4 regions of the Mycoplana sp. ABR4_002 genome follow, and region 2 is predicted to be linked to each of the others. Evidence: predicted binding sites of a transcription regulator. Region 2 holds the regulator's gene; each other region holds the start of a gene.
The links. The regulator LexA, encoded in region 2, represses DNA repair genes until DNA is damaged. The targets are predictions, from matches to a motif close to TGTTCNNNNTGTGTTCNG.
Positions count from the first base shown of each region.

Region 1: ACXAGF_RS07610 (DNA polymerase IV) is a predicted target of LexA. The motif match lies at 2,437-2,454, and genes of this name have one in related genera.
Region 3: ACXAGF_RS05975 (sel1 repeat family protein) is a predicted target of LexA. The motif match lies at 3,694-3,711, and genes of this name have one in related genera.
Region 4: ruvC (crossover junction endodeoxyribonuclease RuvC) is a predicted target of LexA. The motif match lies at 5,193-5,210, and genes of this name have one in related genera.

Region 1 covers NZ_JBSWVO010000001.1:1,592,298-1,600,096, reverse strand. Annotated here, with positions in the region: gene ACXAGF_RS07630 (PleD family two-component system response regulator) at 1-839, opposite strand, end outside; gene ACXAGF_RS07625 (response regulator) at 856-1,227, opposite strand; gene ACXAGF_RS07620 (DUF3572 domain-containing protein) at 1,369-1,665, shown strand; gene ACXAGF_RS07615 (hypothetical protein) at 1,665-2,321, shown strand; gene ACXAGF_RS07610 (DNA polymerase IV) at 2,458-3,744, shown strand; gene ACXAGF_RS07605 (L,D-transpeptidase family protein) at 3,858-5,153, shown strand; gene hutC (histidine utilization repressor) at 5,156-5,905, opposite strand; gene ACXAGF_RS07595 (formimidoylglutamate deiminase) at 5,986-7,329, opposite strand; gene hutI (imidazolonepropionase) at 7,431-7,799, shown strand, end outside.
Region 2 covers NZ_JBSWVO010000001.1:2,027,575-2,035,373, forward strand. Annotated here, with positions in the region: gene ACXAGF_RS09855 (patatin-like phospholipase family protein) at 1-216, opposite strand, end outside; gene ACXAGF_RS09860 (YMGG-like glycine zipper-containing protein) at 555-815, shown strand; gene lexA (transcriptional repressor LexA) at 1,016-1,726, shown strand; gene ACXAGF_RS09870 (ComEC/Rec2 family competence protein) at 1,707-4,097, opposite strand; gene gltA (citrate synthase) at 4,530-5,819, shown strand; gene ACXAGF_RS09880 (lipid-A-disaccharide synthase) at 5,847-7,028, opposite strand; gene ACXAGF_RS09885 (LpxI family protein) at 7,028-7,799, opposite strand, start outside.
Region 3 covers NZ_JBSWVO010000001.1:1,249,613-1,257,411, forward strand. Annotated here, with positions in the region: gene ACXAGF_RS05945 (AMP nucleosidase) at 1-1,007, opposite strand, end outside; gene ACXAGF_RS05950 (YnfA family protein) at 1,104-1,424, opposite strand; gene ACXAGF_RS05955 (hypothetical protein) at 1,499-1,678, opposite strand; gene ACXAGF_RS05960 (hypothetical protein) at 1,707-1,874, opposite strand; gene ACXAGF_RS05965 (glutathione S-transferase N-terminal domain-containing protein) at 2,067-2,768, shown strand; gene ACXAGF_RS05970 (DUF2147 domain-containing protein) at 2,868-3,209, opposite strand; gene ACXAGF_RS05975 (sel1 repeat family protein) at 3,718-3,987, shown strand; gene ACXAGF_RS05980 (pyridoxal phosphate-dependent aminotransferase) at 4,072-5,193, opposite strand; gene ACXAGF_RS05985 (PilZ domain-containing protein) at 5,351-5,779, opposite strand; gene ACXAGF_RS05990 (acyl-CoA dehydrogenase) at 5,964-7,142, opposite strand; gene ACXAGF_RS05995 (extracellular catalytic domain type 1 short-chain-length polyhydroxyalkanoate depolymerase) at 7,422-7,799, shown strand, end outside.
Region 4 covers NZ_JBSWVO010000001.1:3,163,310-3,171,108, forward strand. Annotated here, with positions in the region: gene ACXAGF_RS15090 (NAD-dependent epimerase/dehydratase family protein) at 1-4, shown strand, start outside; gene ACXAGF_RS15095 (glycosyltransferase) at 1-900, shown strand; gene ACXAGF_RS15100 (NAD-dependent epimerase/dehydratase family protein) at 897-1,787, shown strand; gene ACXAGF_RS15105 (metallophosphoesterase) at 1,815-2,717, opposite strand; gene ruvB (Holliday junction branch migration DNA helicase RuvB) at 2,719-3,759, opposite strand; gene ruvA (Holliday junction branch migration protein RuvA) at 3,914-4,531, opposite strand; gene ruvC (crossover junction endodeoxyribonuclease RuvC) at 4,638-5,150, opposite strand; gene ACXAGF_RS15125 (LLM class flavin-dependent oxidoreductase) at 5,307-6,308, shown strand; gene ACXAGF_RS15130 (YebC/PmpR family DNA-binding transcriptional regulator) at 6,385-7,131, opposite strand; gene ACXAGF_RS15135 (MBL fold metallo-hydrolase) at 7,339-7,799, opposite strand, start outside.

The DNA of each region.
Region 1 (7,799 bases), 440 kb from region 2:
CGCAGGCGGTCGTGGTAACGCTTGCGGCGGATCTGCGTCAGGCTGCGCGCCAGAAGCTCGTTCGGTTCCACCGGACGCATCAGGTAGTCCGTCACGCCGAGGTCGAGCGCGCGCACCACCATCTGGTCGTTGCCCTGTTCGGCAATCAGGAGGATCGGCAGGTAGCGCGTCCGCTCCAGGGACCGCAATTGCGAGCACAGGCGCAAGGGGTCGCAATCGTCGAAGTTGGAATTGACGATGACCAGTTCGAATCCGCCCTCGGCCGCCTCGAACAGCGCCGCCTGCGGATCGGACATGCAGGTCACGTCGGCGATCAGCTTCAAGGCGCGGACGATGCGCTCCTGCGAGCTCGCGCGGCCGTCGACCAGCAGCACCGCCCCCGGCTCAAGACCGAGGGTGCCGGCCTGCTCCGGCTCCATGCCGAGCGCCTCGGCGGTGGCCGCGCGTACGCGCAACTCGTCGGTCAGCGTCTTCAGGCGCACCAAGCTCTTCACCCGCGACATCAATTGCAGGTCGTTGACCGGCTTGGTGAGAAAATCGTCGGCCCCGGCCTTCAGGCCCCGGACCCGGTCCGAGGGCTGGTCGAGCGCGGTCACCATCACCACGGGGATATGCGCCGTGCGCGGATTGTCCTTGAGCCGCTCGCACACCTCGAAGCCGTCGATCCCCGGCATCATCACGTCGAGGAGGATGAGATCGACCTGGGTGCCCTCGCAGATCGCCAGCGCGTCGTGACCGTTCATGGCGGTCAGGACGTCGAAATATTCCGCCAGAAGCCGAGCCTCCAGCAGCTTGACGTTGGCGGGAATGTCGTCAACGACGAGAATGCGCGCTGTCATCCGTCCCGCCCCCGCCTCACGCGTCGCCCAGATAGGTCTTGATCGTCTCGATGAACTTCGGCACCGATATCGGCTTCGATACGTAAGCCTCGCAGCCGCCCTGCCGGATGCGCTCCTCGTCGCCCTTCATGGCAAAGGCGGTGACGGCAATGACCGGAATGACGTGCAGTTCGTCGTCCTCCTTCAGCCACTTCGTCACCTCGAGGCCGGAAACCTCGGGCAGCTGGATGTCCATGAGGATGAGATCGGGGCGGTAACGGCGTGCGAGGTCAAGCGCCTCCATGCCGTTCCGCGTCTGGATCGTCGTGTAGCCGGATGCCTCGATGAGGTCCCGGAAGAGCTTCATGTTGAGCTCGTTGTCCTCGACTATCATCACCTGCTTCGGCATTACACTTCCCTGCCCCTCACTCCAGCCTTGCAACGCCCCAAGAGAGATATAAGTTGCGGCAATGCCGAATTCACCCAGCATGATGGCTGCGATGCTAGCGGCATTAGGTTGACTAAAAGGTAACAATTTCTGGAAATTGCCATGCAACGCCAAAAAGATACGCCGGCATCGGACGCGGAAACCACGGCGATCGCCGTGCTCAGCTGGCTTGCGGGCGAACCCGAACTGCTGTCCCGTTTTCTGGCACTTACCGGCGTCGACCCGTCCGAACTGCGCGCGGCGGCGACAAATCGCGGCTTCCTCGCCGGCCTGATCGACTTCCTCATGGGCCACGAGCCGACGCTGGTGGCGTTCTGCGAGGCAAGCAGCACAAAACCCGAAGAGGTTGTGCGCGCCCACGCCGTACTCAGCGGCGGCGCACCCGGCGGCGGCTGGTGATGGCGGCCGGACCGGCCGCGGCGCAGCGCATCCGGCTGGCCGACCGTCCGCTCGTCGTGTGCGACATCGACGAGGTCGTCCTCGAATACCTTTCGCCCTTCGGCGCCTTCCTGCGCTCGCGTGGTCACGACCTCCTGCCCCGCTCCTTCCGGCTGCACGGCAACATCGTCGAGACCGCGACCGGCGCCACCGCGCTCGATGCGGTGGTCGACGCACTGCAGGAGGATTTCTACGCCGCGCAGGAGGAGTGGCAGACGCCAGCGGCCCTTGCGGTCGAGACGCTCGCCGCGCTTGGCCGCGACGCAGACGTGGTGTTCCTGACCGCCATGCCGCCGCGGCACGCGCACGTGCGCAGGCGCCTGCTCGACCGCCTCGGGCTGACCTATCCGATGATCGCGACGGAGTCGGCGAAGGGCCCGGTGGTGCACGCGCTGCACCGCGCCAGGCCGCTGCCGCTGGCCTTTGTCGACGACATCCACCACAATCATCGCTCGGTCCAGGCGAACGTGCCGGAGGCCATGCTCGTCCAGCTCATGGCCAACGAGGTCTTTCGGGCGATGGCGCCCGATCCGGGCCAGGCGATACGGCGGGCGAAGGACTGGCGCGACGCCGAACGCCTGATCCGGGCCCATTTCGGATGTCCGGCGCGGTTCTGACGCGCCGTCGCAATGTCTGTCGTGCCGCGGTGCCGGCGCGGCGGCGTGGGCCGGTTCCATGCCTACCCCTTCTGCTGGGTCTTGAGACTCGCGAGCTTAGAAGCTAATCTGCCGATGTTCAATATTTGTTCCCATCATGCAGCACGACGAGACGCGCCATCCGGGATTTTGCCGCGATTGCCTTGCCGGGCAGCCGCCGGCCCAGCGCCGCTGCCGGCAATGCGGCAGCCCGCGCCTGCTCTACCATGACGAGCTCTACGGCCTGACGCTGGCGCATATCGACTGCGACGCGTTCTACGCCTCGATCGAAAAACGCGACAATCCGGAGCTTGCCGACAAGCCGGTCATCATCGGCGGCGGCAAGCGCGGCGTCGTCTCCACCGCCTGCTACGTCGCGCGCATCCACGGGGTGCGCTCGGCGATGCCGATGTTCAAGGCGCTGGAGGCCTGCCCGCAGGCCGTCGTGATCAAGCCGGACATGGAAAAGTATGTCCGCGTCGGGCGCGAGGTGCGCACGCTGATGCAGGACCTGACGCCGCTGGTCCAGCCGCTCTCGATCGACGAGGCCTTTCTCGAACTGAAGGGTACCGAGCGGCTGCACCACGACCCGCCGGCCCGGGTGCTGGCCCGCTTCGTCCAGCGGGTGGAACGTGAGATCGGCATCACGGTGTCGGTCGGCCTGTCCTACTGCAAGTTCCTGGCCAAGGTCGCCTCCGACCTGCAGAAGCCGCGCGGCTTCTCCGTCATCGGCCGGGCGGAAGCACTCGAGTTCCTGAGGTCGAAATCGGTCCGGCTGATCTGGGGCGTCGGCAAGGCCTTCGCCGAGACGCTGGAGCGCGACGGCATCCGCGAGATCGGCCAATTGCAGACGATCGAGGAGAGCGAGCTGATGCGCCGCTACGGCCTCATGGGCAAGCGCCTATTCCACCTGTCGCGCGGCCAGGACGATCGCGAGGTCCACCTGAACGACGCAGCCAAGAGCGTATCGTCCGAGACGACCTTCTTCGATGACATCGCCGCCTACGACGACCTGGTCACCCACCTGCGGCGGCTGAGCGAGCAGGTGGCGGCGCGGCTGCGCAAGGCCGGCATCGCCGGGCACACCGTCGTGCTGAAGCTGAAGTCCGCCGACTTCAGGAGCCGGACGCGCAACCGCAAGCTGGAGGACCCGACCATGCTCGCCGACCGGATCTTCCGCATCGGCATGGACCTTTTGAAGAAAGAGGCGGACGGCACCAAGTTCCGCCTGATCGGCATCGGCGTCACCGACCTCTGCGACCCCCAGCGCGCCGATCCGCCCGATCTCGTCGACCCCCTCGCCGGCCGCCGCGCGGCGGCGGAGGCCGCGATCAACGAACTGCGCGACAAGTTCGGCAAGAAGAGCGTGGAGACCGGCTACACCTTCGGCAAGGACCGGCGGTAACGATACGCCGCGGTTTTGCTTGCGCCGCCGCGACGATGAGCGATCATATAGGCTTCCTTAAAGGTGAGGCGCTAGCCTCGGCAGACCCCCAGTATCGCGTAAGGACGGGACACATGCTTTTGCGCCTCGCCACCGGGATCGGACTGCTCGCCCTGACGGCCACCACCGCGCTTGCCGGCGCGACCGAAGGGCCGCTGCAGGTCATCGTCTCGCGGGACCAGCAGACGTTGAAGGTCTATGACGGCGAGGCGATGGTGGCGAGCAGCCGCATCTCCAGCGGCATGGGCGGCTACACGACGCCGACCGGCATCTTCTCGATCCTGGAGAAGAAGCCGATGCACCATTCCAACATCTATGACGAGGCGCCGATGCCGTTCATGCAGCGGCTGACCTGGTCCGGCATCGCGCTGCACGCCTCCGACCACGTGCCGGACTATCCCGCCTCGCACGGCTGCGTGCGCATGCCGCCTAAGTTCGCCAGGCTGCTCTTCCGGATGACCCGCATGGGCGGCCATGTCGTGATCACAGGCCGCGAGGTCGAGCCGCGGGCGATCCGCCACCCGGCCCTGTTCGATCCGGAAAGCCCGCTGACCGACACGGCGCTGCTGTCGGATGCGCTGCTGCGCCCGGCCCTGCTGGAGACGGCCACCGACGCCGCCGCGGTCGTCACGAGCGATCCGGCGCCCGCCGAGACGTTCGAGCGAAATCCGCCGGACGATCCGGTCCGCATCCTCGTCACCCGCCGCACGGAGAGCGACACGCTCCGGGACGTGCAGGACCTGCTGAACGGCCTCGGTTTCGATGCCGGCGAGCCGGACGGCAAGCACGGGTCGCTGACGATCGCCGCCATCAGCGCCTTCCAGACCGCCGAGGGCCTGCGTGTCGACGGCACGTTCACAGCGATGCTTGCCGAGGCGGTGTTCCGCAAGGCGGGCCGCGACCTGCCGCCGAACGGCAAGCTGTTCGTGCGCAGCAATTTCGCGCCGATCCTCGAAGGAAACGTCACCATCGTCGAACCGCAGCTCGAGCTCGGCACCCATTTCCTCGTCGCCCGCGACGTCAGCGGCAAGCATGTCGACTGGCTGGGCGTGACCATGGACAACGACCTGCCCTACGCAGTGCGCAGCCGCCTCGGCATCAAGGACCCCGGCATCGTCGAGGTGACGACCGCGCAGGATCCGATCGCCGCAGCGCTCGACCGCATCGTCATCCCTCACGACCTGCGCCGGCAGGTTGCCGAACTGGTCGGCGTCGGCGCCTCGATCACGATCGCCGACGGCGGCTACGAGCTGGAAACGGGAAAAGGAACCGACTTCATCACACTGACCAACGCCAACGGCTTCCGCTCGCCCTTCGCCCCTTCGACAAAGCTGCGCAAGAAGGAATCCTCGGTACTGACGATCCCGTGAGTTCAGCTCTTGGGGTGGGTTGGCGCGAATTCCGCCACCAGTTCATGGCTCTCGCCCGGATAGGTCAGCCGCACATGGGTGATGTAGGCGCCGCCGCTCCAGGTGCGGCGCTCGATTACGAGGCAGGCGGAAGCGGGCGCAATCCGCAGGGTCTCGGCGACGCGCGGCTCGGCGCCCACCGCACGGATACGGTGTTCGGCGGCGCTCCAGGGCACCTGGCCGAGCAGCCACTGGCCGGGGGCTGAAGTGCTGAAAGGCTCGCTGGCCGCCTCCGGCACCGAGGCCAGGTTGATCAGGCGCTCCTCCAGGCAGAACGGCCGCGCGCCGGCGTGATGCACGGCGACGAGGTCGAGCAGCCGCGCGCCCGGGGCCAGGTCGAGCAGCTTGCGCTCCGCCGGCTTGGGCGCCCGTTCCGCGCGCGACAGGCGCTCATAGCGATAGGGCAGCCCGAGGCCGCGCACCTCGGCCTCGATGTCGTGAATCTCGAGCACGGCGGATTGCGCCTGCGGCTGGGTGACGAAGCTGCCCGACTTGCGCCGCCGCTCGATCAGGCCGCGCTTCACCAGTTCGGTGATCGCCTTGTTCACCGTCATGCGCGAGCAGCCGTACTGCTCGGTCAGTTCGTGCTCGAAGGGAATGCGGTATCCCGGCGGCCAATCCCCGGACAGGATCCTGCCCTCGACGTCCTCGAGAATGCGCTGGTGCAGCGACGGCTCCTTCGGAGCGACGGCGGGGTCTGTGATCTCATCCATGCCGGAGACGACTCGCCCCCCTTTGTTCGTTGAACCGACGTACACGCTACGAAAGGCCGGTCGGCCGATCAACTCCGCGGCTAGGCGACGAGCGCACGCATCGCCTCGGCGAAGGCCCTCGCGACCTGTTCCCGCCCGACATGGCGGCCAGCGGCGACGAGCTTGCGGCCATGCACCCAGACGCCGTCGACGCAGGCGCCATTGGCGAAGATCCAGGCATCCAGCAGCGCGTCGCCCGCGAGCGGCAGCTCGTGCCGCGGCCGAAGGCTGACGAAGTCCGCGGGCTTGCCGACCGCAAGGCCGCCCTCGACCCCGAGCGCCGCCGCGCCTCCGAGCACCGCGCCGTCGAACAGCGAACGCCCGGTCGAGCCGCCGGGCTGCGCCAGCACGTTGCGCGCGCGGTGCAGCAGACGCTGCGAATATTCGAGTTGCCGCAACTCGTCGCCCAGCCCGATCAGCACATTCGAATCCGAGCCGACGCCAAAGCGCCCGCCCTCGCCGACGAAGGCCGCAGCCGGAAACGTGCCATCGCCGAGATTGGCCTCGGTGACCGGGCAGAGGCCGGCGATCGCCCCGGCCGCCGCCATGGCGCGGGTTTCCTCCTCGGTCATGTGGGTGGCGTGGATCAGGCACCAGCGGCCGTCGACCGGCGCGTGCCCGAGCAGCCACTCGACCGGACGCCGGCCGGACCAGGCGCGGCAGTCCTCAACCTCCTTCACCTGTTCGGCGATGTGGATGTGGACCGGCGCCGTCCCGGCCAACCGCACCACCTCCGACAGCTCCTCCGGCGTCACGGCGCGCAGGCTGTGCGGCGCGACGCCGGTCACGCCCTGCGCCAGGTCCCCGGTCAGTTCGCGGCAGCGGGCCAGCAGGCGACCGTAGCCGTCGAGATCGTTGATGAAGCGGCGCTGCCCCTCGCCCGGCGCGCCACCGCCGAAGCCGGAATGGGCGTAGAACACCGGAAGCAGCGTCAGACCGATTCCGGTCGTGGACGACGCCGCGGCGATTCGCGCAGCCATCTCGCCGATGTCGGCATATGGCCGGCCGTCGCGGTCGTGATGCAGGTAGTGGAACTCGCCGACACGGGTGAACCCGGCCTCCAGCATCTCGACATACAGCTGGGCGGCAACGGCTTCCACCTGATCGGGCGTCATCGTCAGGGCGAACCGGTACATGACCTCGCGCCAGCTCCAGAAGCTGTCGCTGCCGGGGCCGCGCATCTCCGCCAGCCCCGCCATGCCGCGCTGGAAGGCGTGGCTGTGCAGGTTGGCCATGCCCGGCACGATCGCGCCGTGGCGCTCCTCCGCTCCGGCCGCGTCGGCCTCCTTCTCGACCGCCGCTATGCGCCCGCCATCGTGCGTGATGCGTACGTTCTGGGCCCAGCCTTCCGGCAGCAGAGCATTCTTCGCGAAAACGACGGCCAAAGCACCCTCCTCGATCCATTCGGTTTGAAAGATCGCAAAACGATCTTGCATGACTTTCATTATGTATATACATTATCAGCAACAGAGGGAAGAGTGAAACGATGTCCGAGGCACTATCCGAGACAAAAAACATCGGGCCGGATGAGACGGCGCGGGTCTGGCGCAATGCGCGGCTGGCGACCTTCGACCCGGCTCTCGAGGGCATGGGTATCGTCGAGCGCGGCGCCATCGCCGTCCGCGACGGTCGCATTGCCTATGCCGGCCCGGAGGCCGGCCTGCCCGCCCCGTTCCGGGAACTGGCGACGGTCGACTGCGAGGGCCGCTGGATCACCCCGGGTCTGATCGATTGCCATACCCATCTGGTCCACGCCGGCAACCGCGCCAACGAGTTCGAGATGCGCCTGGAGGGCGCTTCCTACGAGCAGATCGCGCGCGCCGGCGGCGGCATCGTCTCCTCGGTCACGGCGCTG
Region 2 (7,799 bases):
CACGACCGCGTTCATGGCGCCGGCACTGGTCGCAACGATGCCCTCGTAGGACAGGTCGCGCTCATCCAGCAATCGATCGAGCACGCCCCAGGTAAACGCCCCGTGCGCGCCCCCGCCCTGGAGCGCCAGATTCACGGTCCGTGGCAACCGCGATCCGACCGAGGAGGATCCGGTCTGGCCCTCGTCCGTCAGGTCCAGCTTGGCACGTTCGTCCATGAAATTCTTCCACTCGTCGGCGCGACGCCGCGTCCGATAATACGCCCATAGTCGCGCCGACGCATCCGATCAAGGACTACCCCTGGCCCTACCCGGCCATGGGACGATGCGCGCCGGCAAATGGCACGCCGGCCAAGCTGCAGCCAGACAACGACAATTTGCGCCCACCCGCCCTAGGTCCTCCCCTTCTCCGCCCTATATCTTCAAAGGGTCCGCGCACAGCCACGCCGCAAGAGCGTGGCGCTGGCTGTGGTCGAGCGGGACCGCGACCACGTTACCAAGCTCGGGCCGCGTCGGGCCGGCGTGATTAACTGCCAACGAGAGAGGAAGGAAAGCGCATGATCAGGATTTCCATTTTGCTCGTTCTGCTCGGGATTGCCGCGGCGGGCTGCACCCCGACCGAAAAGGGTGCAGGCATTGGTGCCGCGACCGGCGCAATCGTCGGCGGCGCGATCACCAACGACGTTCGCGGAGCGGCGATCGGCGCGGCGATCGGCGGTGTATCCGGGGCGGTGATCGGAAATGTGGCCGGCCAGCCTGGCCAATGCTACTACCGCGACCGTTATGGCCGGCGCTACGTCGCCGCCTGCCCGCGGTAGGCATCCGGCCTCCTCCAAGCGGGCAATCGGCCCGGTCAAGGCGCCGACCTGCGGCGCCTTCGCCGGGCCGGCCTGCGCAAAGAAAACCGCGCTGCGGCAATAACTTCACGCCGTGTTCACGAAATTTTATCCACTTGCGGAACACATTGGGAACAGATAGTGTCCGTTCTGGATTTGTTTCGATTCTGGGTGAAAAGCCAATGCTGACCCGCAAGCAACAGGAACTGCTTCTTTTCATCCACGAGCGGATGAAGGAGACCGGGATCCCGCCGTCCTTCGACGAGATGAAGGACGCCCTCGATCTCGCCTCGAAATCCGGTATCCATCGGCTGATCACGGCACTGGAGGAGCGGGGCTTCATCCGCCGGCTCCCCAATCGCGCCCGAGCGCTCGAGGTGATCAAGCTGCCCGAGGCCTATTCGCCAAGCCCTGCAGGGCGTCGCGGGTTTTCGCCCTCGGTCATCGAGGGCAGCCTCGGCAAGCCGGCCCCTGCCCCGGCCACAACGGCCGCTGCCGGCGTGGAAAGCTCCGTGTCGGTGCCTGTGATGGGTCGCATCGCGGCCGGCGTGCCGATTTCGGCGATCCAGAACAACACCCACGATATCGCCGTGCCGATGGAGATGCTCGGCGCCGGAGAACACTACGCTCTCGAGGTTCGCGGTGATTCGATGATCGAGGCCGGCATCCTCGACGGTGATACCGTCATCATCCGCAACGTCAGCGCGGCCAATCCCGGCGAGATCGTCGTCGCCCTCGTCGACGACGAGGAGGCAACGTTGAAGCGTTACCGCCGCAAGGGCGCCTCGATCGCGCTCGAGGCTGCCAACCCGGCCTATGAGACGCGCATCTTCGGACCCGACCGGGTCAAGATCCAGGGCAAGCTGGTCGGACTCATCCGCCGGTATCAGTGATCGGCGCTGCCGCGGGCGTTTCGAACGTATTCGACCGCCAGTCATACAGCCGGTGGCGGCTCCAGGGACGCCCGAGAGTCGTCACCGCGGTGCGAACATTGTAGCCGATCACGCCTGACGGATCGGTCACCGGTGCGATTTCAAGCGCACCGGTCCGGCGCAGGCTGCGAGCCGTGATCAGCAGGGCCCCCGACCGGCAGGCGCCGGTGCGCAGGTGCTGGGGGGCCACGACGAAGTCGGCGGCGTCACAGGCGCTGCCGAGATGGACCGGATCCTCGAGGGCAATGACGCGCCAGCCCGCCTGCGCAACGCCGGCGCACCATTCCCCCCGACGGCAAACGAATCGCCGCTCTCTGGTCGCAACGGCAAGCGCCGCGCGCAGGTCCGCGTTCGCCGCTGTTGCCGCGCCCCCGCCGGTCATCACTTGCCGGCCAGGGGCAATGGCGTCCCCTATCCGGTCCGGGCGTCCACCCGTTTCGCGCGGACTGTCGTTGTCGCTGCGCCCGTCGCCGGAGCGTTGCGCACCGGAGACCGTTCGCTCCCCCGCCTTCTGCAAGGCCGGCGGGCGGTGGTCGCCGAGGCGAAGCGCGCGTCGCCACTGGTCGTAGATGAACACCGGCGGCCGCGGGCGGTTTGTGGCCACCTCACCCGCCCACACGAGCGCGACGAGCCTCCCGTCCTCCGAAACGAGCAGTTGAGCCGCCGGTTCCGGGCGTCCGCAAAGCGCGACCCCGGCGCCGATCGCCAGCGGTGCGACCGCCAGCAAAGCCAGCCGCGACCGGAACAGGCAGATCAAACCGCCGCCGGCGGCGACCAGCGCGAAAGCCAGCGGTGGAAGCCGTCCGGTAAGCAGTTCGCCACCCCAACCGGCAACCCAGCCAGCCAGACCGATGACGCGGTCGATTCCCCAACCCATGATCGCCAGCGGCACGGCGTCGAGGCGGAGAGGCATCAGCAGCATGGCCACGACCGCCATCGGCATGATCACCACGGAAATGACCGGCATGGCGAGCAGGTTGCCAGCCAGCCCGTAGGCCGGGATCCGGTGGAAGTGCCCGACGGAGTAGATCAGGGTCGCCGCGCTACCGATCAACGAAGACAGCATCACGCCGCCGAGGAACCACGTCGCGATCGCCGACGGGCCCCAGCGGCGGGCCGGTCGCGAGCTGTCGCCGAGGGGCCGGCGATCGCGCCAGGCCGCATAGCCGGCGACCAGCCCGAGGGTCGCCGCATACGACATCTGAAAGCCCGGCCCGGTGACCGCGGACGGCGTCACCGTCAGGATGAGGACGGCCGAGAGTGCGAGGTTGCGCAGGCTGATCGCGGTCCGGTCGAGCATGACGGCCACCAGCATGACCACGATCATCAGCCAGGCGCGCACGGCCGACACCGCGCCGCCGGAGACCAGGATATAGAGGCTGACCATGACCAGTCCGCCCACGGCGGCAACCTTCTTGACGGGAAAGCATTCCGCCAGGCCGGGGACGGCGGCGAGGGCCAGCCGGGCACCGACCAGGAAGGTGCCGGCGGCCAGCACCATGTTCAGCCCGGAAATCGCCAGCACATGCGCCAGCCCCGCCTGCCGTAGCGCTTCGATGGTGGCGGGACTGATCCCCCTTTGCTCGGCTGTCACCAGCGCGGCAGCGATCGCGCCCGCATCGCCCGGGATGCTGTCCCGGATGTGCTGCGTGATGGCAGCTCTCCAGGTGGCGACCAGGCCATGCGCCTGCCTCAAGTACGACCGGCCGGTCGGCCGGTCCAGCGGCGTCGTTTCAGGCTTCCCGTAAAAGAAGCCGACGGCCCCGGTGCCGGCCATGTAGGCGTCGAAGGCGAAGTCGTTGAGGCCGGGGAGCGCCGGCCCGGATGGTGGGCCGATGCGCACGCGTCCGGCGATTCCTCCGCCGATCGGAATCGGGTCGTGCGGGCTGCGCGCGATCACGTTGACGACCTCGGGTGGCCGGCGCAGCACCGGCTCGCGCGTTGACCGCACGGCGACCCGGTAGCGCATCCGCCCCCGGTCGTCGGCCTCGCGCGCGAGGACGCGCCCGTCGATCGTCGTCGTCACGGCCTGATCCAGCAGGACAGTCGACAGCCGCCAGCTCTCGAATGCCGCCAGTGCCATGCCCAGCAGCAGAAAGAACATGCAGCGCGCCGCAAATGAGCCGAACCCGGAGCGATGGCGCTGGCAAAGCGCCACCGCCCCGGTTGCGGCGAGCATCGAATGCAGCGGCCAGGGCGGCGGATCGTGCGGCACGACATACCAGCACCAGGCGCCCGCTCCGATGAAGACAGGAACGAGCAGGAAGGCGAAGCCGTGGTCGCGCTCGATCTCCCAGACGGCGGCGAGGGTCGCCGGACGGAAGGAGGCCATCCCGCGGCTAACCACTCGCTTCGCAGGCAACAGGATCCTGGTGAGCAGGCCGGCCGGACCAGCCTCCACACGCAGCCGCGCCGCCATGGCGGCTGCCCTTTCGACTTTGGTGCTGCTCCCCTCCCCCATGGGACCGACCGTATCCACGCGACAGCACCATACTGCAACTTGTGATTTAGATTTGCAATCGGATATCCGGGATCAGGATTCGTCCGCTCTGAGAAAGGATGCCACCTCCACAATTCTGGATCCTCGCGCATAGGTTGCTTGCAACTGGCGAGGAACAGTAGATATTGCAATGCCGGAATGTCTGGTTTTGCAGCGCACAAACGTACCTTTGGTCTAGGTTGGCAGGGCGTCGCGGATGGGCTAGCAAGGCGGACGCCCCAATATTGGCACAGCTGTGCCACCCTACAGCGAATGGAGGTCCTCATGACGGGCAAGAGCGCGGAAGTCACGGTCGGTGACAACAAGGTGGAATTGCCATTGCGATCCGGGACAATCGGTCCGTCCGTGGTCGACATCGGCACGCTCTACAAGCAAACCAATACGTTCACCTACGACCCCGGCTTCACCTCAACGGCCTCGTGCGAGTCGAAGATCACCTATATCGACGGCGACGAAGGCGTCCTGCTGCACCGCGGCTACCCGATCGAGCAGCTCGCTGAACATGGCGACTTCCTCGAAGTGTGCTACCTCCTGCTCTACGGCGAACTGCCGACGAAGGCCCAGAAGGACGACTTCGACTATCGCGTCACGCACCACACGATGGTGCACGAGCAGATGAGCCGTTTCTTCACCGGCTTCCGCCGCGACGCGCATCCGATGGCTGTAATGTGCGGCTGCGTCGGCGCGCTCTCGGCCTTCTATCACGACTCCACCGACATCACCGATCCGCATCAGCGCATGGTTGCGTCGCTGCGCATGATCGCGAAGATGCCGACGATCGCGGCGATGGCCTACAAGTACCACATCGGCCAGCCCTTCGTTTACCCGAAGAACGACCTCGACTACGCCTCCAACTTCCTGCGCATGTGCTTTGCCGTGCCGTGCGAAGAATATGTCGTCAACCCGGTCCTGTCCCGGGCGATGGACCGCATCTTCATCCTCCATGCCGACCACGAGCAGAACGCCTCGACCTCGACGGTTCGCCTGGCCGGTTCCTCGGGCGCCAATCCCTTCGCCTGCATCGCCGCCGGCATCGCCTGCCTCTGGGGCCCGGCCCATGGCGGCGCCAACGAAGCCGCGCTCAACATGCTGGCCGAGATCGGCACGCCGGACCGGATTTCGGAGTTCGTCGCCCGTGCCAAGGACAAGAACGACCCGTTCCGCCTGATGGGCTTCGGCCACCGTGTCTACAAGAACTACGACCCGCGCGCCCGCATCATGCAGAAGACGACGCACGAGGTTCTGGGCGAGCTCGGCATCAAGGATGACCCGATGCTCGAGGTGGCGATGGAACTGGAGCGGATCGCCCTGACCGACGAGTACTTCGTCGAGAAGAAGCTCTATCCGAACATCGACTTCTACTCCGGCATCACGCTGAAGGCGCTGGGTTTCCCCACCACCATGTTCACCGTGCTGTTCGCGCTCGCCCGCACCGTGGGCTGGATCGCGCAGTGGAACGAGATGATCGAGGACCCGGAGCAGCGCATCGGTCGGCCGCGCCAGCTCTATATCGGTGCGCCCAAGCGCGACTACGTCCCCGTTTCCAAGCGCTGACGGGACGCCGACAAGAAAAAAGCCCGGTCACACCAGACCGGGCTTTTTCTGTTTGATCAGGTCGACAACCACGTCGGCGGCCTGATCGCCGGGCGGGCGCGCCGTCTGCATGCGCGCGTGGACCAGGTCGAACCCCTCCACCATCGCACGCCGCTGGATCGTGTCGTGCGACAGCCGCACGGCCCAGCGCGAGAGGCTGCCGGGGCGGACGACCTCGTTGAGGTACTCCGGAATGACCGCGTAATCGGCGACGAGATTTGGCAGGGCAGCCGTCCAAGTCTTGATCTTGCGCGTCAAGAGCCGGGCAATCCAGTCCAGCTTGTAGCAGGAGACGACCGGTATCCGCGCAAGGCCAAGCTCCAGCAGCACGGTGCCCGAGGCGGCAATCGCCACGTCCGCCGCCTGAAACGCCTGCCACTTCTGTTCCGGGCCCACCGTCACCTCCGGCTGCACAGGCCAGCCGGCGATGATTTCGCGCACCAGCGCTTCCTGCCGCGGCACGGTCGGCAGCCGGAAGGTGAACGGAACGGCTCCGGCGGCCAGGTCACGCACGAGGTCGCCGAACACCGGCAGAAGCCTTGAAATCTCGCCCGCACGCGAACCCGGCAGCAGCAGACAGGTCCGGGGCAGGCCCGCGTCCAAAGCGGGCGCAACCTTCTCCAGCTGCACGGCCCGGACGCGCGCCACATCCGCGTCGCTGGTCAGCCGGTGGCCGACGTAGGTGGTCGGCGGCCCGTTTAGCCGCCGCATCACGTCCGGTTCGAAGGGCAACACGGCCAGCACGTGGTCGACATAGGTCCTCATGCGCGGCGCCCGCTCTTCCTTCCAGGCCCAGACGCTCGGGCAGACATAGTTGACCACCGGAAGATCGGGCAGCTGTCGCCTGACGAGCCGTGCCACGCGGTGCGTGAAGTCGGGACTGTCGATGATCACCAGCAGGTCGGGCTTCGCCGCCACGATCGCCGCGGCCGTCTGGCGGATCCGGCGCAAGAGCGTCGGCAGCTTCGCCACCACCTGCGAGAAGCCCATGATCGACAGCTCGGAGTAGTCGAACAGCGAGGCAAGCCCTTGCGCCTGCAGCGCCTCGCCGCCAACGCCGACCAGCGTGACACCGCCGGGAAGTTGGCGGCGCAGGGCGGCCACGAGGTCGCCCCCGAGCAGGTCGCCCGAGACCTCGCCGGCGACCACGGCGAGCTTGAGCGGCCGCATCACCGCCTCCCCCCGCCGGGACGCGGCAGTATGCCGCTCACGAACAGGCGGCTTCGGTCCGCCTCCGCGACAACGCTGTCACGGTCCAGAACCAGCGAACGGCCGGCCTCGGTGGCAATACCCGCAAGCCCGGCAGCCGCGGCGCGCCGCACCGTCTCGACCCCGATCGAGGGCAGGTCGGCGCGAATGTCCTGTCCCGGCTTGCACAGTTTCACAAGTACGCCATCACGACGCTGCGAGATGCGGCCCTCCTTGCGCAGCACCGCGACCCGCTCCAGCATCTGGTCGGTCCCCTCGGCCCCCTCCAGCGCCACGACGCGCCCTCCGATGGCCACCGCCCCCTGCCCGACATCGAGCGCGCCGAGCGCGAGCGCGGCCGCCGAGGCTGCGGCGATGTCGCGCAGATCCTCGGCCCGCGCCGCGAACTTGCCGATCGGCCCTTCGGCAGCGAGCAGGTCGGGCGCGATTTCGTGCGCGCCGACGACGCGCACGCCGTTGGCCTCGATCAGCCCGATCACCATCTTCAGCACAGCGTCGTCGCCCCCGTTCAGGAGCGTTCGCACGATTCCGGGCACGCCCAGCAGTGTTCGCAGGGTCGGCCGGATCTCGCGCCATTCGGGGCGGCGCCTCACGCCGCCGGACAGGACCGCGCGGTCGATGTGCTCACGTGAGAAGGTCCGGCTGAGGGCGGCGAAATCGCCGACGCCCACCGGCGCATGGTCGAAGCCGGACCAGTCCTGCTCGGCCTCGTCGGTCAGCGTCAGGATGAAA
Region 3 (7,799 bases), 780 kb from region 2:
TGCGCCAGCACGTAGTCGCCGAGCGTCTGGCTGTTGCGCAGCCCGGCGCAGTGGCCGAGCATCAGCCAGGCGTGCGGGCGCAGGACGGCGATGTGGTCGGTGATGGTCTTGGCGTTGGAGGGGCCGACGCCGATGTTGACGAGCGTGATGCCGCCGTGGCCCTTGCGCTTGAGGTGGTAGGCCGGCATCTGCGGCAGCCGCGCCAGCGTCAGGTCGGTGTCGGGCTTGTCGTTGCCGGCCTGGGTGGTGACGTTGCCGGGCTCGACGAAGGCGGTGTAGCCGTTGCCGCCCTCGGCCATCTGCAGCCGGGCCCAGGCGCAGAACTCGTCGACGTAGAACTGGTAGTTCGTGAACAGCACGAAGTTCTGGAAGTGGTTGGCGCTTGTCGCCGTGTAGTGGCTGAGGCGGGCGAGCGAGTAGTCGATGCGCTGGGCGGTGAAGGCCGCCAGCGGCGACGGCTCGCCGGGACCCGGCTCGTAGGAGCCATTGGCGATCTCGTCGTCGGTGTTGGTCAGGTCGGGCGCGTCGAACAGGTCGCGCAGCGGCACGGTGATGCTCTCGGCGATCTCCGCCTCCACATAGGCGCCCTCGCCGAAGGCGAAATGCAGCGGGATCGGCGTCCTGGATTCGGACACCCTCACCGTGACGCCGTGGTTGCGCATCAGGTGCCCGAGCTGTTCCTTGAGGTAGTGCCGGAACAGCTTCGGCCGGGTCACGGTCGTCGAGTAGACCCCCGGCGAGGCGACGTAGCCGTAGGACAGGCGCGAATCGACGTGGCCGAAGCTGGTCGTCTCGACGCTGACCTCGGGATAGCAGGCGCGATAGCGGCGCTCCGCCGCGCCGACCCTGGCCAGCCCGGCAAAGGCGTCGGTGAGAAAGCGGGTGTTGCGCTCATAAAGTTGCTGGAGGCAGTCGACGGCCTGCACCGGGTCGTCGAAGGACCGGGGCTCGAAGGGCTCCGGCGTGGCGAAGGGAAGGGCGGTTCGGGACAAGATCGGTTCGCTCATGAATCACTATAGTTTCCGGGATTTTCGCACGCAAACGACAAGATGCAACGCCCTGCCGCCGGCGATGCGGGCCGTTCGTCGCGATTTGCGCAGGAATCAACGCGGACCGGCGAGGATGACCACCGCGCCGGCGACCGCGATCGCGGTGCCGGCAAGGTCCCACCGGTCGGGCGACACGCCTTCTGCGAGCCAGAGCCACAGCAGCGAGGCGGCGATGTAGATCCCGCCATAGGCGGCATAGGCACGCCCCGCCGCGCCGCTGTCGACGAAGGTCAGCAGCCAGGCGAAGGCGGCGAGCGACGCCATGCCGGGGAGCAGCCACAGCGCCGAGCGTTCCAGCCGCAACCAGGCCCAGAAGGAGAAGCAGCCGGCGATTTCCGCGATCGCCGCGGCACAATAGATCAGGATGGATGGCATGCGGCCCCCGACAGGTGTGCGCAAGCCTTAGCGCACCGTCGCGGGAAAAGGAAACGCATTGCGCGGGCAGCGCGTCAGCTCATCGCCTGGCGCTGCAGCGTGACGAACAGCACCAGGCCCGCTCCCTGCTTGCCGATGCCGAGGCTGCCGTCGCTGGCGGCAACGGACAGGGCGGCGAGCGGAGCGACCATCAGCGCGGTCAGGACGGCGATGCGAAGGCTGACGGCGATGCTCGTGAGAAGCGCGGTCAACATGATGTCCGTCCTTTCCAGATCTGGTGCGTCAGAGCGCAGGGGGGCAGATGGAGGGGATGGCGCAGGCGCTGGCCGTGCCGTAGCGCTGCTTCTGCTCGTGCCGGCGCGCATCGCTCTCGACCGCAGCCGCGACCGAGATGGCGAACACGGTCATGAGCAGCGAGATGATTGTCAGCCGGCGGGCCAGAATTTCCATGATTTCGTCCCCTGAGTGTCGTTTGTGACGCTTTCTCGCATGAGGCGACTGAACGCGTGCTGAGGGGGCGGTTCATCTGGCGTTCAGGAATCGGGCACCGGCGGCGCCGCACGCATGGCGTGGTTGATCGCCGCTCGCCTTGAACCGGCGGGCGGTCGTCGCTAAGTCAGCCGGACAGCGAAGGAGCAATGCATGACCACACCGATCGAACTCTACTATTGGCCGACGCCGAACGGGCACAAGATCACGATCATGCTGGAGGAACTCGGCGTTCCCTACGAGGTGAAATACATCAACATCGGCAAGGGCGAGCAGTTCGCGCCCGATTTCCTGAAGATTGCCCCGAACAATCGCATGCCGGCCATCATCGACCCCGACGGGCCGGGCGGAGAACCGATTTCGGTGTTCGAGTCCGGCGCCATCCTGCAGTATCTCGGCCGCAAGTACGGCCGCTTCTACCCGGCCGACGAGCGTGCCCGCGTGCAGGTCGAGGAATGGCTGTTCTGGCAGATGGGCGGGCTCGGGCCGATGGCCGGCCAGGCCCATCACTTCCGGCTGTACGCCCCGGAGAAGATCGAGTACGGCATCAACCGCTATACCAACGAGGTCAACCGGCTCTACGGCGTGATGGACCGTCGGCTGGCGGACCGCGACTACCTCGCCGGCGACTATTCGATCGCCGACATGGCCAGCATCGGCTGGGTGCGGCCCTACGAGAACCAGGGCCAGACGCTGGAGGATTTCCCCAACCTGAAGCGCTGGTTCGATGCCGTTCTCGCCCGGCCTGCGGTCCAGCGCGGCATCGAGGTCGGCCGCGAGGAGCGCGAGCGCCAGAAGAGCTTCGCCGAGGACAAGGAAGCCCAGGCGGTCCTGTTCAACCAGCGCGCCCGTTGAGCCGCCCCTGAACGCAGGAGCCGGCCGGTCCCGGTGGGGACCGGCCGGCTCTCGTCGCGCGGTGCCCCGCGCCTCGTTCGCGCGGCACCGCCGAACGGGTCAGAGCCGCGACCAGCTCTGCGACTTGCAGAAGACCTTCAGCACACAGCCCTTCATCTGCAGCGAGTTGCCGTTGACCGAGCCGGAGCCGCTATAGGTCTTGTCGTCGGCCGGATCGGTGATCGAGCCGCTGTATTCGCCACCGGCGCCCGACAGCTCGCCGATCCGCTTGCCGGCGAACTTGCCGGTTTTCAGAGTGATGCAGAAGCCGCCGCCGCATTTGGCGATCGCCGCGGTCTCGCCGCTTGCGGTCTTCCAGTCGCCTTCGATCGGCTCGGCGGCCAGGGCCGCGCCAGAGAGCCCGAGCCCGAGGGCCGCGCCCAGAATGGCCATGCGCATCATGTCTCTTCCTCCTGTTTTCCGGGCCGGCCGCCGCCTTGGCCGCGGCCCGTGCGCCTCCTCCGACGCCGGCGCAGGCTATATGACGCACACGTAAGGGTAAATCGCCTTTCGCCGCGGCCCTGCGGTTTTTCCGCCGTCTTCGGTCGTTTCGGCAAGCGGATTGCGTGCCCGCCCCATCCGGCGATCGGTTTCGTGGTTAGCGATTGGTTGAAATCGGAAGTTGAAAATTCCGTAAAATTTGAAGCGGATCGACGCTGTTCCAGCCTGTGCGATGCTTAACGAAAACCCAAGTTTACCAAGTGTTTGAACTTTGTTTGTCGCAAATTAAGCATGCATTTTAAGTACCCGTTGAAAGCGTGCCGGCATAGTGGGGCCATAAGACGAGCACGGGGAAAAACCGGCCGCAAAGGTCTTCGAAGACCGAATGCCGCAGAAGACGGCACGGCTTCGAAAGGCCCGCAAGACAGGGCGAATGCACAAGAAGACGAACAAGACAGGGACAATGACAATGGCACGCTTCGAAATGCGAAACACCGAAATGGCCGCCATGATGGGCGGCGAGACCCGCGCCGACACGTTCTGCGAAATGGGTCTCATGTATGCGACCGGGCGCGGATGCGCCGTCGATCTGGTCGCCGCTCACAAATGGCTCAACATCGCCGCCATCAAGGGGTGTGATCGGGCCGCCGAGCTGCGCGCCGATCTCGCCGCGACCATGACCAAGGGCGACCTGGCGCTGGCATTGCGCGCCGCCCGCGACTGGATGACGACGCATTGACCGAGGGGCGGGCCACCGGTAGGCGGTAGGAGCGAAAAAACTTAGACCTTGCAGGGGTCTCGCTGTCCAACGACGCCCTGCTGCCTACCGGCTGCTGCCAAGCGCCCTCAATACCTTCGGTAGCGCCTCGTCGAACAGCGCCAGCTCGGCCTCGGGGCCGACGCTGACGCGGATGCAGCGGTTCAGCGGCTCGACGCCCGGCATGCGCACGAACACGCCGTGCTCCATCAGCCCGTCGACGACGGCGCGGGCATGGCTGCCGTCGCGGCCGCAGTCGATCGCGACGAAATTGGTGGCCGAGGGCAGGGGCTTGAGGCCGTTGCCGGTCGCGGTCGCGGCGATCGTCTCGCGCGCGGTGGCGATGCGGCCGAGGACGTCGCGCAAGTAGCCCCGGTCCTCCAGCGCCGCCAGCGCTGCCGCCGTCGAGATTCGCGGCATGCCGAAATGGTTGCGGATCTTGTCGAACGCCTGCGCATTGCCAAGCGTGCCGATCGCATAGCCGACACGCGCGCCGGCAAGGCCGTAGGCCTTGGAGAAGGTCCGCATCCGCAACACGTTGTGCTGGCCGATCAGCGCCTCGACCGCCGGCGTCGACCCGGCCGGCGCCGTCTCGCAATAGGCCTCGTCGAGAACGAGCAGGCTGCGGTCGGGCAGCGCCCGGGCGAAGGCCACGACGCTGCCGGCGTCCCACCAGCTGCCCATCGGATTGTCGGGATTGGCGAGGTAGACAAGCGGGGCGTCCTCGCGCCGTGCCGCGGCAAGCAGGCCGTCGAGATCCTCCCGGTCGTCGGCGTAGGGCACCGTGACGAGACGTCCGCCATAGCCGTTGACGTGATAATTGAAGGTCGGGTAGCCGCCGAACGAGGTCACCACCGGCGTGCCGGGCTCGACGACGAGCCGCACGACCTCGCCGAGCAGGCCGTCGATGCCGTTGCCGATGGCGATGTTGTCGCGAGAGACGCCGTGGTGCAGGGCCAGCGCCTCGCGCAACTCGAAATTCTCCGGATCGTTGTACATCCAGGTCTCGCCGGCCGCGCGCCGGATCGCTTCCAGCACCGACGGCGCGGGGCCGAAGCCGCTCTCGTTGGCGCCGATGCGCGCCCTGATCTTCACCCCGCGCTGGCGTTCGATCGCCTCCGGCCCGACGAAGGGCACGGTGGACGGCAGGGCGTTGACGGTGGGGGTGAAGCGGGAAAAGCCGGACATGGTGTGCGAATACCTTTGTTGGACACGAGAGGCGGCGGTGCCGCCGTGAGCCGGCCAGACTAGAGCATCCTGCGCGTGTTTGAAAATAGGCCCGGCCCGGCTAGGGCCGGCAGGTGTCCCGTTCGACGTGCGGGAGGCTTTCGGCCTGCCGCAGGGGTCAGTTGCCCTGGAAGTCGAAGCGCGGCCGTTCCACACCCTTCAGGTAGGGCGCCGGCGCCTCCTTCTTCCGGGGAGCGACGCCGCCGGTGAAGTAGTCGGCGCGGACGATCTCGTGCAGGAGCTCCTCGTCGATCTCCTTGATGAACTGCACGCCGACGCGGTGCTCGCTGCGATAGACCTCGGCGCAGCCGATCCTGGCCACGATCCCGACGATCGACAGATAGTAATGCTGGCCGAGCCCGATCGTGGTGTTGACCGAAAAGCTGGCGCCGCCCTGGGAGATGTCGATCAGCTGGCAGCTCCGCGACTTAGGCGCGGCGAGGTCGAGCCCCACCGAGACCAGCATGCCCTGGCGGCTGACCCGGAACCGCTCCCACTTGCGCTCGTAGAGACCGCCGCTCTGTCGCTTGTCGACCAGCTCCACCATGTCCACTCCCGGAAACGGGCACCACGACCCGATGACAATCGGGAGCCAGTGTCGCAGCGAGAGGTTGGGAATGGTTGAACGTGACGTGTAAAATTTTACGTATTGCAATTTTGACGCGTTGTCCGGGGCGGGGCGGCGTGCACCGACTGGCGCCGCCGCCCCGTGCCCGGTGGTCCGGACGGCCCTACTGGAACGCCTGCAGGCCGGTCTGCGCGCGCCCGAGGATCAGCGCATGCACGTCGTGCGTGCCCTCATAGGTGTTGACGGCCTCGAGGTTCATGACGTGGCGGATGACGCCGTATTCGTCGGAAACGCCGTTGCCGCCGTGCATGTCGCGGGCGACCCGGGCGATGTCGAGCGCCTTGCCGCAGTTGTTGCGCTTCATCAGCGAGATCAGCTCGGCGGAGGCGCGGTGCTCGTCGAACAGCCGGCCGAGCCGCAGCGCGCCCTGCAGCCCGAGCGAGATTTCCGTCTGCATGTCGGCGAGCTTCTTCTGGATCAGTTGCGTCTGCGCCAGCGGCCTGCCGAACTGCTTGCGGTCCAGCGTGTACTGGCGCGCCGCATGCCAGCAGAACTCGGCCGCGCCCATGGCGCCCCAGGCGATGCCGTAGCGGGCGCGGTTGAGGCAGCCGAACGGCCCGGCGAGGCCGGAGACCTCAGGCAGCAGGTTCTCTTCCGGCACGAATACGTCCTGCATCATGATCATGCCGGTGATCGAGGCGCGCAGCGAGAACTTGCCCTCGATCTTCGGCGTCTCGAAGCCCTTCATGCCGCGTTCGAGGATGAAGCCCTTGATCTTGCCGTCATGCGCCTCGGACTTGGCCCAGACGATGGCGATGTCGGCGATCGGCGAGTTGGTGATCCAGTTCTTGGCGCCGGAAAGCAGATAGCCACCATCGGTCTTCTTCGCTCGCGTCACCATCGAGGAAGGGTCCGAGCCGTGGTCAGGTTCGGTCAGGCCGAAGCAGCCGACCCATTCGCCCGAGGCGAGCCTCGGCAGATAGCGCTTGCGCTGTTCGTCGGTGCCATAGGCAAAGATCGGATGCATGACGAGCGAGGACTGCACCGACATGGCCGAGCGATAGCCGGAATCGACGCGCTCGACCTCGCGGGCGACCAGGCCGTAGGAGACGTAGTTGGCGCCGACGCCGCCGAAATCCTCCGGGATGGTCGGGCCAAGCAGGCCGAGCGCGCCCATCTCGGTCATGATCTCGCGGTGGAAGATCTCGTGGCGGTTGGCCTCGAGCACGCGCGAGGCGAGCTTGTCCTGACAGTAGGCGCGGGCGGCGTCGCGGATCATCCGCTCCTCGTCGGTGAGCTGGTCCTCGAGCAGGAAGGGATCCTCCCAGTCGAAGGCGGCCATCTTCGCGCGCGCCTGTTCCGGGGTTGCTTGGTGATGTGCGCTCATCGCGGGGTCCTCTGCCGTCGTGTCGTTGCAAGAGTGCTACATCAGGACGGCGATTGCCGAAAGGCCCGGAACGAATCGACCTCGCTTGCGCTTTGTGTAATTCCGCATGGCTTGATGCGCCGGCAGAATGAGAGTGCGAAAACGGGGCCGAATCGTTCTTTTTCCGGCGCCAGCCATGATTATGTCCCCTGTGGCTGTCACGAGGGAAATTGGCAAACGACAGGAGATGCGCGGATGCGGGATCGCTTCAGACGATCGATGGGCGGGCTGTTTTTCAGCCCCGAGCGCTTCGGCGAACTGTTCCGGCCGTTCCTGCGGGAGTTCGAGCCGGGGATCCGCCACAGGCGGCGTGGCGGCGCCGACGGGCCGGTCCTGACCGAAACCAGGGGGTTCGGCACCAATCCGGGCAATCTGCGCATGCTGGAATATGTTCCCGGCCGCCTGAAGCCGGGCGCGCCGCTGGTCGTCGTGCTGCACGGCTGCCGGCAGACCGCGGCCAGCTACGACCGGGCGGCCGGCTGGGCCGCCCTTGCCCGCGAATGCGGCTTTGCCGTGCTCTATCCCGAGCAGAAGGACAGCAACAATCCGCGCCGTTGCTTCAACTGGTTTCGT
Region 4 (7,799 bases), 1.1 Mb from region 2:
ATGATGCCTGCACAGCACGTCGATCCGGGCCTCAGGCGGAGCGGGACGCCGCACAGCAACCGAGCCTTCGTCACGCTGGTGACCAATGCCGACTACGCCAGGGGGGCGACCGCGCTCGTGCGCTCGCTGCGGCGCACCGGTACCGGCGCCGACGTCGTCGTGCTTCACACGCCGCCGCTTGGCGATGCATGCCGCCAAACCCTGGCGGCGCTCGGCTGCCGGCTGGTCGAGGCGGACCTGCTGCCGCTGTCGGACGCCTTCAACGCCCGCCATGAACGCCGCGCCCTGCATGGCGCGGCCCCCTTCACCCGGGGCCGCAAGCCGGCGTTCCACACCCCGCTCGACAACTTCGTCAAGCTCCGGCTGTGGCAATTGACCGAGTATGAGCGCTGCGTGTTCATCGACGCCGATGCGATCGTATTGAAGAACATCGACCGGCTCTTCGACTATCCCGAGTTTTCCGCCGCACCGAATGTCTACGAGAGCCTGCAGGACTTCCACCGCCTGAACTCGGGGGTGTTCGTCGCCCGTCCGGAGGTTTCGACCTTTGCCGCCATGCTCGCCCGCCTCGACGGCCCGGATGCGTTCTGGCCGCGCACCGACCAGACCTTCCTGCAGACCTTCTTCCCGGATTGGCACGGCCTGCCGGTCTATATGAACATGCTGCAATATGTCTGGTTCACCATGCCGGAACTGTGGGACTGGAAAAGCATTGGCGTGCTACATTACCAGTACGAAAAGCCTTGGGAGGAAAATCACCCGAAAGCGGAGGTGCTGATGCCGCTGATCCGGCTCTGGCACGCCTTCTATGAGGGCGCGCCGATACCCGACATCGACGACCTGCCCAATCCGGCGCGACCGGCGGCCGACGCAACGACGCGCTTGCCGGCCGGCGAATGACGCGCGTCTTCGTCGCCGGCGGCACCGGCCGGGTCGGCCGGTTCATCACCGAGCACCTGCTCGCGCATGGCTACAAGGTCAGCGTCGGCGGGCGCACCGCCCCTCCGCCCGGCTTCTTCTCGCAGGACGTACCCTTCGTGCCGCTCGTCCTCGATCCCGACACCGACCAGATCGACGCCTTCGAAAACATCTATTATTTCGTCCATGCCGCGTTCTCGCACGTGCCAGGGAAGTACCGCGGCGGCGAGGGTGACGACCCGGCGGCCTTCCGCCGCGCCAATCTCGACGGTTCGGCCCGCCTGTTCGAAGACGCCAAGGATGCCGGCGTGCGCCGCTGTGTCTTTCTGTCGAGCCGCGCCGCCTATGGTACGCAGCCGCCGGGCAAGTCCTATCTCGAGCACGGCCCGGCCAAGCCGGACACACTCTACGGCCAGGTCAAGCTCGATGCCGAGCGCAGCCTGCACGCGCTCTGCGCCCACGACTTCGTTACCGCCAGCCTGCGGGTGACCGGTGTCTACGGGCCTGCGGCCACGGGACGGCAGCACAAGTGGCAGGGCCTGTTCGACGACTACCTCGCCGGTCGGCCGGTCCCGGTCCGTGCCGGCACGGAAGTGCATGGCGACGACGTCGGCGCAGCGGTTCGGCTGATGCTGGAGACCGACCCGGCGCGGATCAATGGCGACACCTTCAACGTCGCCGACATCCTCGTCGACACCAACACGATCCTCTCGGTGGTTCGGGAACTGTCCGGCTGTCCGCACCCGTTGCCGCCGCCGGCGGACCTCGAGGCCTTCAATGCCATGGCGACCGACCGGATCCGGATGCTCGGCTGGAGCCCCGGCGGCCGGCAGCGACTGCGGGCCACGATCGCAGCCCTGCTTGCCTGACCAAGGCGGCGCCACAAAACCAACCGTTCAACCGAGTTCCACGACGGTGATCTCCGGCGGCGATCCGAAGCGGATGGGCGCGATCGAGCAGCCGAGCCCGGCGGAGACGACGATGTCGTGTCCCTGTTCTGTCACCTGCCCATAGGCATAACGGTTGCCGTAGGCCGAGGGCACGACGGGCGTGTAGCCGAGCAGGCGGACCTGGCCGCCGTGGGTGTGGCCGGACAGGGTCAGGCAGACGCGCGTGGGCACACGCGGAAAGACATCCGGTTCGTGCGCGAGCAAGATCACGGGCGCCGTGTCGGTGACCTGCGCCAGCGTTCCGTCGAGGTCGTCGAGCCCGGCGAAGGACTTACGTCCCCAGCGCTTTCCCGGCCTTAGTGCAAGCTGGTCCTCGAGCCCGGCCAGCCAGAAGGCATGCCCGTCCTTTTCCAGCCGCCTGGCCGTGTTGGCGTAGACGGAGATGCCGACCTCCCTCAGGGCGCGGTGCCCGAACGTGTCGCCGCCCCCGGCCGCCTGCGCCGCAAGGTCCTCCCACCAGTCGTGGTTCCCCATGACGGCATGGACCCCAAGCGGTGCCCGCAGAACGGACATGGCCTTCGCCCAGTCCTTGGAATGAACGTAGCTGGTCACCAGGTTCATCCCGGACGCGTAGTCGCCCAGCAAGACGACAAGGTCGCCGTCCAGCGCGTTGGCGGCCTCGCAGATGCGTGCGATGCGCGCGACACTCATCCACGGCTCGCAGGCGTGGATGTCGGCAAGCGCGACGATGCGAAGCTTCAGCCCTTCCGGCCAGTTCGACGGCTGCAGCCGGTAAGTCGCCGTGTGGAGCCGGAGCATCGGCTCGATGCCGAAGGCATAGCTGGTGGTGGCAAAGCCGGTGAAGACGAGGCCGCCCAGGGTCTTCAGCAGTCCGCGCCGGCTGATCACGTCAGCTCTCCTCGGAAAACAGCCGGAACTGCGTTGCTTCGAGGTCCTTCGGCGGTTGCAGCCCCAGGTGCTTCCAGGCGTTCGCCGTCAGCACCCGGCCGCGCGGCGTGCGCTGGATGAAGCCCTGCTGGATCATATAGGGCTCGATGATGTCCTCGATCGCGTCTCGCGGCTCCGACAGCCCGGCGGCGATGGTCTCGATGCCGACCGGCCCACCGCCGAAGTTGTGAGCGATCATCGACAGGTAGCGCCGGTCGAGCTGGTCGAGACCCATGTTGTCGACCAGGAGCCGCGTTAGCGCCTCGTCGGCGATCGCCTTCGTCACTGCCTCGGCCTTTGCCACCTCGGCGAAGTCGCGCACCCGGCGCAGCAGGCGTCCGGCGATGCGCGGCGTCCCGCGGGCGCGGCGCGCAATCTCTCGCGCACCCTCGTCGGTCATGCCGAGCCCCATCAGCCGGGCGCCGCGACGCACGATCGATTCCAGTTCCTCGACGGTATAGAAGTTCAGCCGGACGGGAATTCCGAAGCGGTCACGCAGCGGTGTCGTCAGCAGCCCGAGCCGCGTCGTCGCCGCCACCAGCGTAAACTTCGACAGGTCGATCTTGACCGACCGCGCCGCCGGCCCCTCGCCGATGATCAGGTCGAGCTGGAAATCCTCCATCGCCGGATAGAGGATTTCTTCGACCGCGGGATTGAGCCGGTGGATCTCGTCGATGAAGAGCACGTCGCGCTCTTCGAGATTGGTCAGCAGCGCGGCAAGGTCGCCGGCCTTGGCGATCACCGGCCCCGAGGTCGAGCGGAAATTAACGCCGAGTTCCTTTGCCATGATCTGCGCCAGCGTCGTCTTGCCGAGCCCCGGCGGGCCGACGAACAGCACATGGTCCAGTGCCTCGCCGCGGTTCTTGGCCGCCTCGATGAAGATCTTCAGGTTCGCGCGTGCCTCCGCCTGGCCGGTGAAGTCGTCGAGCGTCTGCGGGCGCAGCGCGGCGTCGATGTCTTCGCCGCGTCGTTCGGAGGAGATGAGCCGTGCGACTTCGGTCATGTCAGAAGTTCCATTCCGGGAATGCGGCCTGCCGCCGTCGCCTCGCGTGTCTTGATCGTGGTGCGGCCGGTCGCGGTCACAAAGGCCGACAAGGTCTCCGCGCACTCTGCTTCGAACGCGTCCGATGATAGGAAATTCCGCCGCGACAAGGAAGTCACCGCGCCAGTTCCTTCAGCCCGAGGCGGATCAGCCTGGCGCTGTCGGCGCTCTCGCCGCCGTTCTTCAGCGCCGCGGCCACCGCGTTTGCCGCCTGGTCGCGCGAGTAGCCGAGATTGGTCAGCGCCGAGACGGCGTCGGCGACCGGCGCCGGTGCGACGCCCTCGCCGATCTCCTGCTTCAACCCGATCGCCGGCCCGGCCTCGCCGGCAAAGGCCGGCGCCTTGTTCTTCAGCTCGGTGACGATGCGCACCGCCACCTTCGGCCCGACGCCCGGCGCACGCGACACCGACGTCTTGTCCTGCAGCGCGATCGCATTGGCGAGTTCGCCCGGCGTCATCGTCGACAGCACCGCCAGGGCTACCTTCGACCCGACCCCCTGCACGCTCTGCAGCAGGCGGAACCACTCGCGCTCCGTCCCCGACAGGAAGCCGAACAGCTTCAGTTGGTCCTCGCGCACATAGGTCTCGATGAACAGCACCGCCGCCTCGCCGGCCGAACCGAGTCTGGACAGTGTCCGTGCCGAGCAGAAGGCGACGTAGCCGACCCCGTGCACGTCGAGCACGACATGGTCCTCGCCGATCTCGTCGATCGTGCCCTTCAACTTGCCGATCATCGGGCATTCCTCGTCGTTGGCGTCGTCATGGATGGGTCTCCGGCGTGATCAGGTCGGCTGCCGGGAACAGGGTCGATATCCGGCATCAGGGCATGTCAAGAACAAACTAGCCCGCCAGCGCCGCCAGCCGGCCCTTCAGACTGTTGCGATTGTGCGCGTGGCAGATGGCGATGGCGAGCGCGTCGGCGGCGTCGTTGCCTTTGAACTCGGCCTTTGGCATCAGGACCTTCAGCATCATGTGGATCTGCTGCTTCTCGCCGTGGCCGACGCCGATTACCGCCTTCTTCACCGCGTTCGGAGCATATTCGGCGACCCGCAAGCCCGCCCGCGCCGGCACCAGCATGGCAATGCCGCGCGCCTGCCCCAGCTTCAGCGTCGCCGTCGCGTCCTTGTTGACGAAGGTCTGTTCGACGGCCGCCTCGTCCGGGCGATAGGCATGCACGATCTCGGCCAGCCCATCATGAAGCTGGCACAGCCGCGAAGCCAGGTCCATCTCGCCGTCGGACATCACCGTGCCGGAAGCGACGAAACGCAGCGAGTTGCCGAGCATTTCGATGACGCCCCAGCCGGTGCGCCGGAGCCCCGGATCGATACCGATGATGCGAATCGTGCCTTGCATGGTCGAACCCTAGTGAACATGACGCGACCCTGCCAGCGAAATGTGAACAAAACAAAAACATACAGACTGGGCCGGCGGAACGCGGACCCAGGCTTGGAATTGAGAAAATTGAACCTACATGGTTCGCAGTTCAATTTTGCTCACAACGAGGCGACCATGGCGGCCTTTTCGATCCTTGATCTCTCTCCGGTCATCGAAGGCGGCACGGTCGCCCAGTCGCTGGCCAGCTCGCGCAGGCTGGCGCAGGAGGCGGAACGGGAGGGCTACAGCCGTTTCTGGCTGGCCGAGCACCACGGCATGCGCGGCATCGCCAGCGCGGCGACTGCCCTCGTCATCCAGCACGTCGCAGCCGGGACGAACACCATCCGCGTCGGCTCCGGCGGCATCATGGTGCCCAACCACTCGCCGCTGGTGATCGCCGAACAGTTCGGCACGCTCGAGGCGTTGTTTCCCGGCCGCATCGACCTGGGCCTCGGCCGCGCGCCTGGCACCGACATGGCCACGGCCCGCGCCCTGCGCCGAAACCTCGAAGCGGCGGCCAACGACTTTCCCCAGGACGTCGTCGACCTGATGGCGCTGCTCGGTCCGATCCAGCCGGGCCAGAAGATCGTCGCGGTGCCCGGCGCGGACAGCAACGTGCCGGTCTGGCTGCTCGGCTCCAGTCACTATTCGGCTCACCTCGCCGGCATGCTTGGCCTGCCCTTCGCCTTCGCCTCGCATTTCGCCCCGGACATGCTGTTCTCGGCGCTGGAGATCTATCGCGAGCGCTTTACCCCGTCGCCCCACCTCGACAAGCCGCACGTGATGGTCGGCGTGATGGGCGTGGCCGCAGCCACGGACCAAGAGGCCCGCCACCTGTTCACCTCGATGCAGCAGTCGTTCGTCGCGCTGCGCCGCGGCGCCCCCACCGTGTTCCCCGCGCCGGTCGACAGCATGGAGGGTCTGTGGAGCGAAAACGAACGCATCATGGTCGACCACACGTTGCAATATGCGGTTGTCGGCGGTCTGCGGACGGCGCAGGAAAAGATCGCCGCCTTTCTCGATGCCACGAAGGCCGACGAACTCATCATCTCGATGCCCGTCTTCGATTTCGAAGCACGGCTGAACTCGGTCCGTCTCTTCGCCGAGGTCCGCCGCAAGCTTGCCAGCGCCGCCTGATCGGCCTACGGGACCGGCAAACGAAAAGCCCGCGCCTTTCGGGGCGCGGGCCATCCTTCGTCACGGTGTTATGCGGTCAGGCCGAGAGTTTCGCCAGCACCTCGTCGGAGACCTCGAAGTTCGAATAGACGTTCTGCACGTCGTCGTCGTCCTCGAGCGTGTCGATCAGCTTCATCAGCGACTGTGCCTTCTCCTCGTCGACCGGCACGGTGTTCTGCGGCTTCCAGATCGCCTTGACCGTCTCGGCTTCGCCGAGGGTCTCCTCGAGCGCCTTGGATACCTCGCCGATGCTTTCGAACGCGCAGTAGATGGTGTGCTCGTCCTCGTCGGTCTCGACGTCGTCGGCGCCGGCCTCGATGGCCGCCTCCATCATCTTGTCGCCGTCGCCGGCCGACAGCTTGTAGGTGATCTCGCCGACGCGGTCGAAGGAGAACGACACCGAGCCGGTTTCGCCGAGCGCGCCGCCAGCCTTGGTGAAGGTGGAGCGGACCGAGGAGGCGGTGCGGTTGCGGTTGTCGGTCAGCGCCTCGACGATCACAGCGACGCCGCCCGGGCCGTAGCCCTCGTAGCGGACTTCCTCGTAGTTCTCCGCATCGCCGCCGGAGGCCTTCTTGATCGCGCGCTCGATATTGTCCTTCGGCATCGACTGCGCTTTGGCGTTCTGGATCGCCAGCCGCAGCCGCGGGTTCATCGCCGGGTCGGGCATCCCCGCCTTGGCGGCCACGGTGATCTCGCGCGCGAGCTTGGAGAACATTTTCGAGCGCACAGCATCCTGGCGCCCTTTGCGATGCATGATGTTCTTGAACTGAGAATGGCCTGCCATGGCACCCCTGCACTGTTTGGCGCGGCGGCAAGAGCCGCTCTCTAGGAACCGACCGCGCATTGATTTCGGTTCGGAAGCGCACCCATACGCGTCAAGCCCGGTCCGGCGGCTCCGATGTTGGAAATTGGCGCCTTATAGTTTCATTGGCGCGCCCCGTCCAGCAGGCCGGGCAAATTCGTGCAGCCATGTGGTTGATCAGGCCGAGACTCAGACACCCTTGAGGACAAGAATCAGCGGCCGCCTCGGCAGGGAGCGGATCGACACCGTCACGTTGTCGGTGTCGGCGAAGGAGACGTCGAAGTCCTCCTCGAACATGGAAAGGAACTCGGCGATCGGCGGGCCACGGCGGTGCATCGGCAGGATCAGCGCAGAACGCAGCCGCTCGACCACGCCGCTCATGCTTTCGGCCCCGAGGGTCAACCCGCCGTCGACCGGCACCATCACCACGTCGAGGCGGCCGATCTCGGCGAACTGCTTGTCCGTCAGTTCGTGGTGGAGATGGCCGAGATGGCCGATGCACAGGCCCGCGACCTCGAAGATGAAGATCGAATTGCCGTTTTCCTCCATCGCTCCGCCCCAGCTGCGGATGTCGGTCGGCACGTTGCGCACATAGGTATCGCCAACGACGAGGTCGTGGTCGGCGGCAGCACCATCGTCGCGCCAGCCAT